Regions from separate parts of the Melaminivora sp. genome, predicted to be linked through region 2. Evidence: predicted binding sites of a transcription regulator. Region 2 holds the regulator's gene; the other holds the start of a gene.

What was found. Region 2 encodes HrcA, which represses chaperone genes, less so after heat shock. Its sites were predicted from a motif close to TTAGCACTCNNNNNNNNNGAGTGCTAA; they were not measured.
Region 1: the regulator HrcA is predicted to act here: its motif matches at 2,536-2,562, upstream of rpoH (RNA polymerase sigma factor RpoH).

The regions. Positions count from the first base shown of each region.
Region 1 covers NZ_DAMCAM010000018.1:6,626-10,973, forward strand. Annotated here, with positions in the region: gene RT051_RS05820 (SCO family protein) at 1-394, shown strand, start outside; gene RT051_RS05825 (tripartite tricarboxylate transporter substrate binding protein) at 432-1,451, opposite strand; gene rpoH (RNA polymerase sigma factor RpoH) at 1,563-2,501, opposite strand; gene cutA (divalent cation tolerance protein CutA) at 2,623-2,958, shown strand; gene ftsY (signal recognition particle-docking protein FtsY) at 2,968-4,137, opposite strand; gene RT051_RS05845 (pitrilysin family protein) at 4,167-4,348, shown strand, end outside.
Region 2 covers NZ_DAMCAM010000006.1:24,640-28,987, reverse strand. Annotated here, with positions in the region: gene hemW (radical SAM family heme chaperone HemW) at 1-1,216, shown strand, start outside; gene RT051_RS02410 (I78 family peptidase inhibitor) at 1,268-1,609, opposite strand; gene RT051_RS14665 (hypothetical protein) at 1,620-1,931, opposite strand; tRNA gene RT051_RS02400 (tRNA-Ile) at 1,946-2,022, opposite strand; gene hrcA (heat-inducible transcriptional repressor HrcA) at 2,082-3,086, opposite strand; gene RT051_RS02390 (NAD kinase) at 3,118-4,014, shown strand; gene recN (DNA repair protein RecN) at 4,017-4,348, shown strand, end outside.

The sequences.
Region 1 (4,348 bases), on a different contig from region 2:
CACGCAGTGCCCGGACGTGTGCCCCACGGCGCTCAGCGAGCTGGCCGAGGTCAAGAGCGCCCTCGGGACGGACGGCGAGCGCCTGCAGGGCGTCTTCGTGACGGTGGACCCCGAGCGTGACACGCCCGAGGTGCTCAAGGCCTACATGGCCAACTTCGACCCGTCCTTCGTCGCCCTGCGCGGCACGCCCGAGCAGCTTGCCGCGGTGGCGCGTGACTTCAAGATCTACTACAAGCGCGTGGACGGCAGCACACCGACGAGCTACACCATGGACCACTCGGCCGGCAACTACGTCTACGACACGACCGGGCGCCTGCGCGTGTACCACCGCTATGGCAGCGGCGCGCCGGCCCTGCTGGCCGACGTGCGCGCGCTGCTGGCCGAGGGCGCCTGACGCAAAGCGGCCGGGCGGGGCGCGCGCCCCGCGCCGCTCACTGCGCGCTGATCTTCTGCTCGCGGATCACCCGGGCCATGGCCGCGGTGTCCGCCTGCATGCGGTTGGCCAGGCCCTCGGCCGACGAGCCTACCGCCTGCCAGCCCTGCTGGAACAGCTTGTCGCGCACCTCGGGGCTGCGCGCGATCTCGCCGATCACCGCCGACAGGCGCGCGCGCACCGGCGCCGGCATGCTGACCGGAGCGGCAAAGGCGTTCCAGATTTCCAGCTGGAAGTCGCGCACGCCGGCCTCGGCCAGGCTGGGCACCTCGGGCGCCAGCGTGCTGCGCCCGGCCGAGGTCACGCCGATGCGCTTGAGCTTGCCCGCACGCTCCTGCGACAGGGCCAGCGCCGGCGGCAGCAGCGCCATCTGCAGCTGGCCGCCGCCCATGGCAGTGGCCACCTGCGGGTAGCCGGGGTAGGGCACGTGCAGCGGGTCGATGCCCGTGCGCGCCTTGAGCAGCTCCGTGCCCAGGTGGCCCACGGTGCCCACGCCGGGCGTGCCATAGCTCCAGCGGTCACCGGCAGCGCGCGCGGCGTCGAGGAAGGCGCGGGCATCGCCCGTGGCAGGCACGTCCTTCTGTCCCACGGGCACCGTGAGCACCAGCGGCGAGACGCCGATCAGCGACAGTGGCGCCAGGTCGCGCGCCGGGTCGTAGGTGACCTGCGGGTTGAGCAACCTGGCAATGGTCAGGTTGCCGTTGATGAACAGGCCGATGGTGTGACCGTCGGTGGCCTTAGCTACGGTGTCGGCGCCGATATTGCCGCCCGCGCCAACCTTGTTCTCCACGATGACGGGCTGGCCCAGCGCCCTGGACAGGGGCTCGGAGAAGGTGCGCGCCGTCAGGTCAGGCGAGGAGCCGGGCGGAAAGCCCACGATGATGCGCAGGCTCTTGGCGGGCCAGCCGGGTGTGGCGGGGGCGGCCGCGCCCTGGGCGGCCGCGGTGGCGCCGGCACCGGCCAGGCCGAGTGCGGCGCAGGCGAGCAGGGCGCGTCGAAGGGAGGAGGGGCTGGGCATGGTGGGTCGGTCTCCTGAAAGCCGCGGGCTGGGCCGCGGACGAAAAAAAGCGCGCGGCCCATCGAGGCCGCGCGCCGGATTATCCGTCCGCCCCAGGGACGGGCGAAGGGATCAGGCGTACTCGCTCAGCGCCTTGCGCATTTTCTTCATGGCTGCCGTCTCGATCTGGCGGATGCGCTCGGCGCTCACGCCGTACTCGGACGCCAGCTCGTGCAGCGTCATGCCGCCCGAGCCATCGTCGTTCACCCGCAGCCATCGCTCCTCCACGATGCGCCGGCTGCGCGCGTCCAGCGCCTCCAGCGCCTGGGCGATGCCATCGGTGGCCAGCACGTCGCGCTGGCGCGACTCGATCATGGCCGTGGGCTCGTGTCCCGGATCGGCCAGGTAGGCGATGGGGCCGAAGGCCTGCTCGCCGTCATCGCTGGGCGCCGGGTCGAGCAGCACGTCGCCGCCCGACAGGCGGGTTTCCATCTCGATCACGTCCTCGCGCCGCACGTTGAGCTGTTCGGCCATCTGGGCGATCTCGCGCTCGGACAGCGTGTCGCGATGCGTGTCCGCGCCCTCGGAGCCGGCCTTGAAACCCTGCTTCATCGAGCGCAGGTTGAAGAACAGCTTGCGCTGTGCCTTGGTGGTGGCCACCTTGACCATGCGCCAGTTCTTCAGGATGTACTCGTGGATCTCGGCCTTGATCCAGTGCATGGCATAGCTCACCAGGCGCACGCCCTGGTCGGGGTCGAAACGCTTGACGGCCTTCATCAGGCCGACGTTGCCTTCCTGGATCAGGTCGCCATGCGGCAGGCCGTAGCCCAGGTACTGGCGCGAGATCGAGACGACCAGGCGCAGGTGCGACAGCACCAGCCGGCCAGCGGCCTCGACGTTGCCGTCGCTCTGCAGCTGGCGGGCGTAGCGCTGCTCCTCCTCGTACGTAAGCAGGGGCAGGCGATTGACCGCCGTGATGTAGGCGTCCAGATTGCCCAGCGGCGGCACGACGGCCCAGGCGCTGGCGGGCGCCAGCGTGTTGGCCGCGGAAGGGGCAGTCTGAAGAGCCATGGCAGATGTCCTTTCGTGTAACTTGTCAATCATATTAGCACTCGCTTGGATGGAGTGCTAAGGCCATAAGTTCCTGCTATCGCGTAGGAGGCAGTCGCGCAGGGACGACACAATCGCGACCATGACCAGCAACCACAGCCCTGGCGGCATTGCCGTCGTCACCACCACCGTGGCCAGTGCCGAGGAGGCGCGCCGCCTGGCTGCCGGAGCCGTCGGCGCAGGCTTGGCCGCGTGCGTGCAGGTCGAGCAGATCGCCTCGCACTACCAGTGGCATGGCAGCGCCTGCGATGAAACAGAGTGGCGCCTGTCGTGCAAGACGCTGCCCGCCACCGCGCCGCGCCTGCGCGTCTGGCTGCGCGCGCAGCACCCCTACGAGGTGCCGCAGCTGCTCACCCACGAGGTGCAGGCCGAGGGCGACTACGCGCAGTGGGTGGCGCAGCAGGTGGACAGGCTCTGAGCGCCCGGTTCAGGCCAGCAGGGCCTGCGCGAATTCGCGGGCGTTGAAGGTTTCCAGGTCCTCCACGCGCTCGCCCACACCAATGAAATAGACGGGAACGGGCCGCTCCTGAGCGATGGCGGCCAGCACGCCGCCCTTGGCCGTGCCGTCCAGCTTGGTGACGATCAGGCCGGTGAGCTGGAGCGCATCGTCAAAGGCGCGCACCTGGGCCAGGGCGTTCTGGCCGGTGTTGCCGTCGATGACCAGCAGCACCTCGTGCGGCGCGCTGGCCTCGGCCTTGGTGATGACGCGGCGGATCTTGGCCAGCTCCTGCATCAGATGCAGCTGCGTGGGCAGGCGCCCGGCCGTGTCCACCAGCACCACGTCGCGCCCGCGGGCACGACCGGCCGTCACCGCGTCGAAGCTCACCGCCGCCGGGTCGCCGCCTTCCTGGCTGATGATCTCCACCGTGTTACGCGTGGCCCAGACGCCCAGTTGCTCGCGCGCGGCGGCGCGGAAGGTGTCGGCCGCGGCCAGCAGCACGCTCTGGCCGTGGTCGGCCAAGTGGCGCGTGAGCTTGCCGATGGAAGTCGTCTTGCCCGCGCCGTTCACGCCGGCCACCATGATCACGGTGGGGCTGTGCTCGCCGATCACCAGCGGCTTTTCCAGCGGGCGCAGCAGGTCGGCCAGCGCGTCGGCCAGCAGGCCCTTGACGGCGGCGGGCTCGGTGGCCTTGCTTTCCTTGACGCGGCGCCTCAGGTCGTCGAGCAGGTGCTGCGTGGCCTTGACGCCGGCATCGGCCATCAGCAGCGCGTCCTCCAGTTCCTCGTAGAGCGCCTCGTCGATCCGGGTGCCGGTGAAGACCGTGGCGATGCTGGTGCCGGTCTTGTGCAGGCCGCTGCGCAGACGTTCCATCCAGCCCTGGCGCCCGGCCGCGTCGGAGCGGGGCTTCTGCACCGGCTCGGCCACCACCGGGGCCGGCGTGCCGCCCCCGAAGGAACGGCGCAGCCAGGCCATGGCGCCCGGCGCGTCCGCGGGTGCGCTGGCCGAAGGGGCAGTCAGGTCAGGTGCGGGAGGTGAGGCGGGTGCGGCCGGCGCCTCAGGCACGGGAGCTGCCGGTGCTGGAGCCGGTGCCGCGGCGGGCGTCGGTGCCTGCGCCGGGTTCTCGGGGGTGGTTTTTTTCTTGAAAAAGCTGAACATTGGCAGGTTCTTAGAATCGCATCCATTCTATGAAACGCGCCATTGCCCTTCTCGTCCTGCTGGCCGGCTCGCATGTCCTGGCCCAGTCCGTTCCTTCCGCCCCCACCAGGCCCGCACCGACTGCCGCGCCCGCGGCCGCCAAGGCCACGGGCGCGCAGCAGTTCACGCTGGCCAACGGCATGCAGCTCATTGTCCAGCCCGACCGACGCGC
Region 2 (4,348 bases):
CGCCGCATCGGCGGCGCCTGCGCGCGACGTCATGCACTACCTGCGCCCCGGCCTGCTGCAGCTGAGCAGCCTGCCGCCGCTGGCGCTGTACATCCACATCCCCTGGTGCCTGCGCAAGTGCCCCTACTGCGACTTCAACTCGCACGAGGCGCGCGAGGGCGCGGCCGCCCTGCCCGAGCAGCGCTACCTCGACGCCCTGCAGGCCGATCTGGAGGCCGCCCTGCCCCTGGTCTGGGGCCGCACGGTGCACAGCGTCTTCATCGGCGGCGGCACGCCCAGCCTGTTCTCACCCGAGGCCATCGACCGCCTGCTGGCGGCGGTGCGTGCGCGCCTGCCGCTGGACGCCGGCTGCGAGGTCACCCTGGAGGCCAACCCCGGCACCTTCGAGAAAGAGCGCTTCCGGGCCTTTCGCGGCGCCGGCGTCACGCGGCTGTCGATCGGCGTGCAGAGCTTCAACGACCAGCACCTGGCGGCTCTGGGGCGCGTGCACGACCGCGCCCAGGCCCTGGCCGCCGTGCAGGAGGCCAGCGAAGCCTTCGAGACCTTCAACCTGGACCTGATGTACGCCCTGCCCGGCCAGAGCATGGCCGAGCTGGAGGACGACGTGCGCCAGGCCCTGGCGCATGCGCCGCCGCACCTGTCCATCTACCACCTGAGCATCGAGCCCAACACCTTCTTCGCCCGCCACCCGCCCGCCGGCCTGCCCGAGGACGATGACGCCTACGCCATGCTCGACCGCATCACCGAGCTGACCGCGGCCGCGCAGCTGCAGCGCTACGAAGTCTCGGCCTACGCGCGCGCCGGCCACCAGTGCCTGCACAACCGCAACTACTGGCAGTTCGGCGACTACCTGGGCATCGGCGCGGGCGCGCACAGCAAGCTCAGCTTTGCCCACCGCATCGTGCGCCAGGTGCGCTTTCGCGAGCCACAGCGCTACATGGCCCAGGCGCTGGCCGGCAACGCCATCGCGCAGGACGAGGACGTGCGCCGCGCCGACCTGCCGTTCGAGTTCATGCTCAACGCGCTGCGCCTGCGCGAGGGCTTTGCCCTAGCCGAATTCACCGAGCGCACGGGCCTGGCGCTCACCGCCATCGAGCGCGGCCTGACCCAGGCCGAGGCGCGCGGCCTGCTGGCGCGCGACATGGAGCGCGCCTGGCCCACCGAGCGCGGCCTGGACTTCCTGAACGACCTGCAGGAGCTGTTCCTGCCCGACTGAGCCGCGCCGGGCCCGGCCCGCAGAGCGCGCGCCCGGCCCCGCGCGCCGCCTTCAGCCGCAGTCCGCGGCCAGCACCTTGCCGCCGGCGTCCACGCGCAGGTTCAGGCGCTCGGCGTTGTGCTCCAGCGTCACCGCCTGCCCCGGCCGCAGCACGCGCGCCATGCGCGCGCCCGAGGCCACCCGCGCCTGCTCGACCACCTGGGCGGTGCTGCTTTTGCCCACGGCCTGCTGCGCGGCCTGGGCGTTGCAGGTGCCGCCCACCGGCGCGGTACTGGCCCCGATGGGGCGCGGCGCCGGCGCTGGAGCGCCACCCTGCGGCCCCAGGGCCGAGCAGCCGGCCAGCGCCAGCAACGCGGCGCTTGCCGCCATGGGAAGAATTCGCCTGCCTGTCATGTGTCTCTCCTCAGATGGGCATCAACAAAAAGGCCGGGCCCGAAAAACCGGCCTCCAGATCCTGAATATCGGTCTGAATGGTAGGGCGTACGGAGCCCGGGCCCGCAGCCTGGCGGCGAGGGCGGGTCACCAACGCGCCAGCCCTTGCGAGGCACGCACGCGGTGGATCGAACGCGGTATCCGCAACGCCTGGCATCACCAGCGCATCGGCGATGTTGCGCCGCTGCCTCGTCAATCGCTGGCAGTCCTCGAAATGCTCACCAAGCCGGTTGGTGGCAGGTGCCCGGAAAGCAAAAAGGCCAGTCCCGAAGAACTGGCCCAAGTGCTTGTTTCGACTGGTAGGGCGTGCAGGACTTGAACCTGCGACCAAGGGATTATGAGTCCCCTGCTCTGACCAACTGAGCTAACGCCCCCTGCCCCACCACGGGCCGCGGGCCCGGCGCCAGGGGAGCCGGCTATTGTAGGGTCTGCCTCACCTGCGGTGGCTCAGGGCGTTGGAGACGAGTTTCGAGGTGATGTCCACGATCTGGATCATGCGGTCGTAGGGCATGCGCGTCGGGCCGATGACGCCCAGCGTCCCCACCACCTTGCCGTCCACCTCGTAGGGGGCACTGACCACCGACAGCTCCTCGAACGGCACGACCTGGCTCTCGCCGCCGATGAAGATGCGCACGCCCTCGGCGCGGCTGGAGATGTCGAGCAGGCGCAGGATCTGGGTTTTTTGCTCGAACAGGTCGAAGGCGCGGCGCAGGTGGCTCATGTCGCTGGCGAAGTCGCTCACCGACAGCAGGTTGCGCTCGCCGGAGATGACCACCTCCTCCTGCGAGGCCGACAGCGCGTCCGTGCCGGCATTCACAGCCGCCTGCATGAGTTCGGCGATCTCCCCGCGCAGGCTCTCCACCTCGTGCTTGAGCCGCTCGCGCACCTGCTCCATGGTCAGGCCCGCGTAGTTGGCGTTCAGGAAGTTGGCCGCCTCGGCCAACTGCGACTGGGTGTGGTCGGTCTCGGTGAAGATGACGCGGTTCTGCACGTCGCCGTCGGGTGAGACGATGATCACCAGGAGGCGCCGCTCGGACAGCCGCAGGAACTCGATGTGCCGGAACACCGAGGCGCGCCGCGGCGCCATCACCACGCCGACGAACTGCGACAGGCTCGACAGCAGGTGCGCGGCGTTGGCGATCACCTTCTGCGGCTGCTCGGGCATGAGCTGCAGCGCCGGCAGCTGGTCTTTTTGCACCGTGAGCATGGTGTCCACGAACAGGCGGTAGCCCCGGGCGGTGGGGATGCGGCCGGCAGAGGTATGGGGGCTGGCGATCAGGCCCAGCTCTTCCAGGTCGGCCATGACGTTGCGGATGGTGGCTGGCGACAATTCCAGTCCCGAAGCCCGCGACAATGTCCTGGAGCCCACCGGCTGACCTTCCGCGATGTAGCGCTCCACCAGCGCTTTGAGCAACAACTTGGCACGGTCATCGAGCATCGAATCATTTTAGTGATGTAATTTCCGACCCATGCTGCCCATCTTCCGCCGCGTCGCCATCATCGGCAAATACCAGCGCTCCGCAGGCGGCGCCATGCCGGAGAACTCGCGCGAGATCATCGACTGCATCGCCCGCTTCGTGGCCGAGCAGGGCTGCGAGCCGGCTCTGGAGGCCGAGACCGCCCAGCTGCTGGACCTGCACGCCTACCCCACCCTGGACATCGAGGGCATAGGCCGCCAGTGCGACCTGTGCCTGGTGGTGGGCGGCGACGGCACCATGCTCGGCGTGGGGCGGCGCCTGGCCAGCCACGGCACGCCGCTGGTGGGCATTAACCAGGGGCGGCTGGGCTTCATCACCGACATCCCGCTGGACAGCTACCGGGCGGCGCTCGAACCCATACTGCACGGCGACTACGAGGAGGACGTGCGCCCCCTCATGCACGCCTGCGTGATGCGGGGCAGCGAATGCGTGTTCGAGGCGCTGGCGCTCAACGACGTGGTGGTCAACCGCGGCTCGACCTCGGGCATGGTGGAGCTGCGCATCGAAGTCGATGGCGTGTTCGTGGCCAACCAGCGCGCCGACGGGCTGATCGTCGCCTCGCCCACGGGTTCGACGGCCTACGCCCTGTCCGCGGGCGGGCCCATGCTGCACCCCGCGCTGCCCGGCTGGGTGCTGGTGCCGATCGCGCCGCACACGCTGTCCAACCGCCCCATCGTGCTGTCGGACGCCACCCAGGTGGCCATCGAGGTGGTGGCTGGCCGCGACATCAGCGCCAATTTCGACATGCAGTCGCTCGCTTCCCTGCAGCATGGCGACCGCATCCTGGTGCGCCGCTCGGCGCACCGCGTGTGTTTTCTGCATCCGCGCGGCTGGAGCTACTTTGCCACCTTGCGCAAGAAGCTGCGCTGGAACGAAGGAGGTTCCTGAACATGGCCTTGAGGCGCATCGCGCTGAAGGATTTCGTCATCGTGCCGACGCTGGAGCTGGATCTGGCGGGCGGCTTCACGGTGCTCACCGGCGAGACCGGGGCGGGCAAGTCCATCCTGATCGACGCGCTGCAGCTGCTGCTGGGCGCGCGCGCCGACACCGGCGTCATCCGCGAGGGTGCCGAGCGCACCGACATCAGCGCCGAGTTTGACGCCACCGGCTCCGAGGCGCTCGCCGCGTGGCTGCACGAGGCCGGCTTTGCCGCCGAGGACCGCCTGCTGCTGCTGCGCCGCACGGTGGACCTGCAAGGCAGGAGCCGCGCCTGGATCAACGG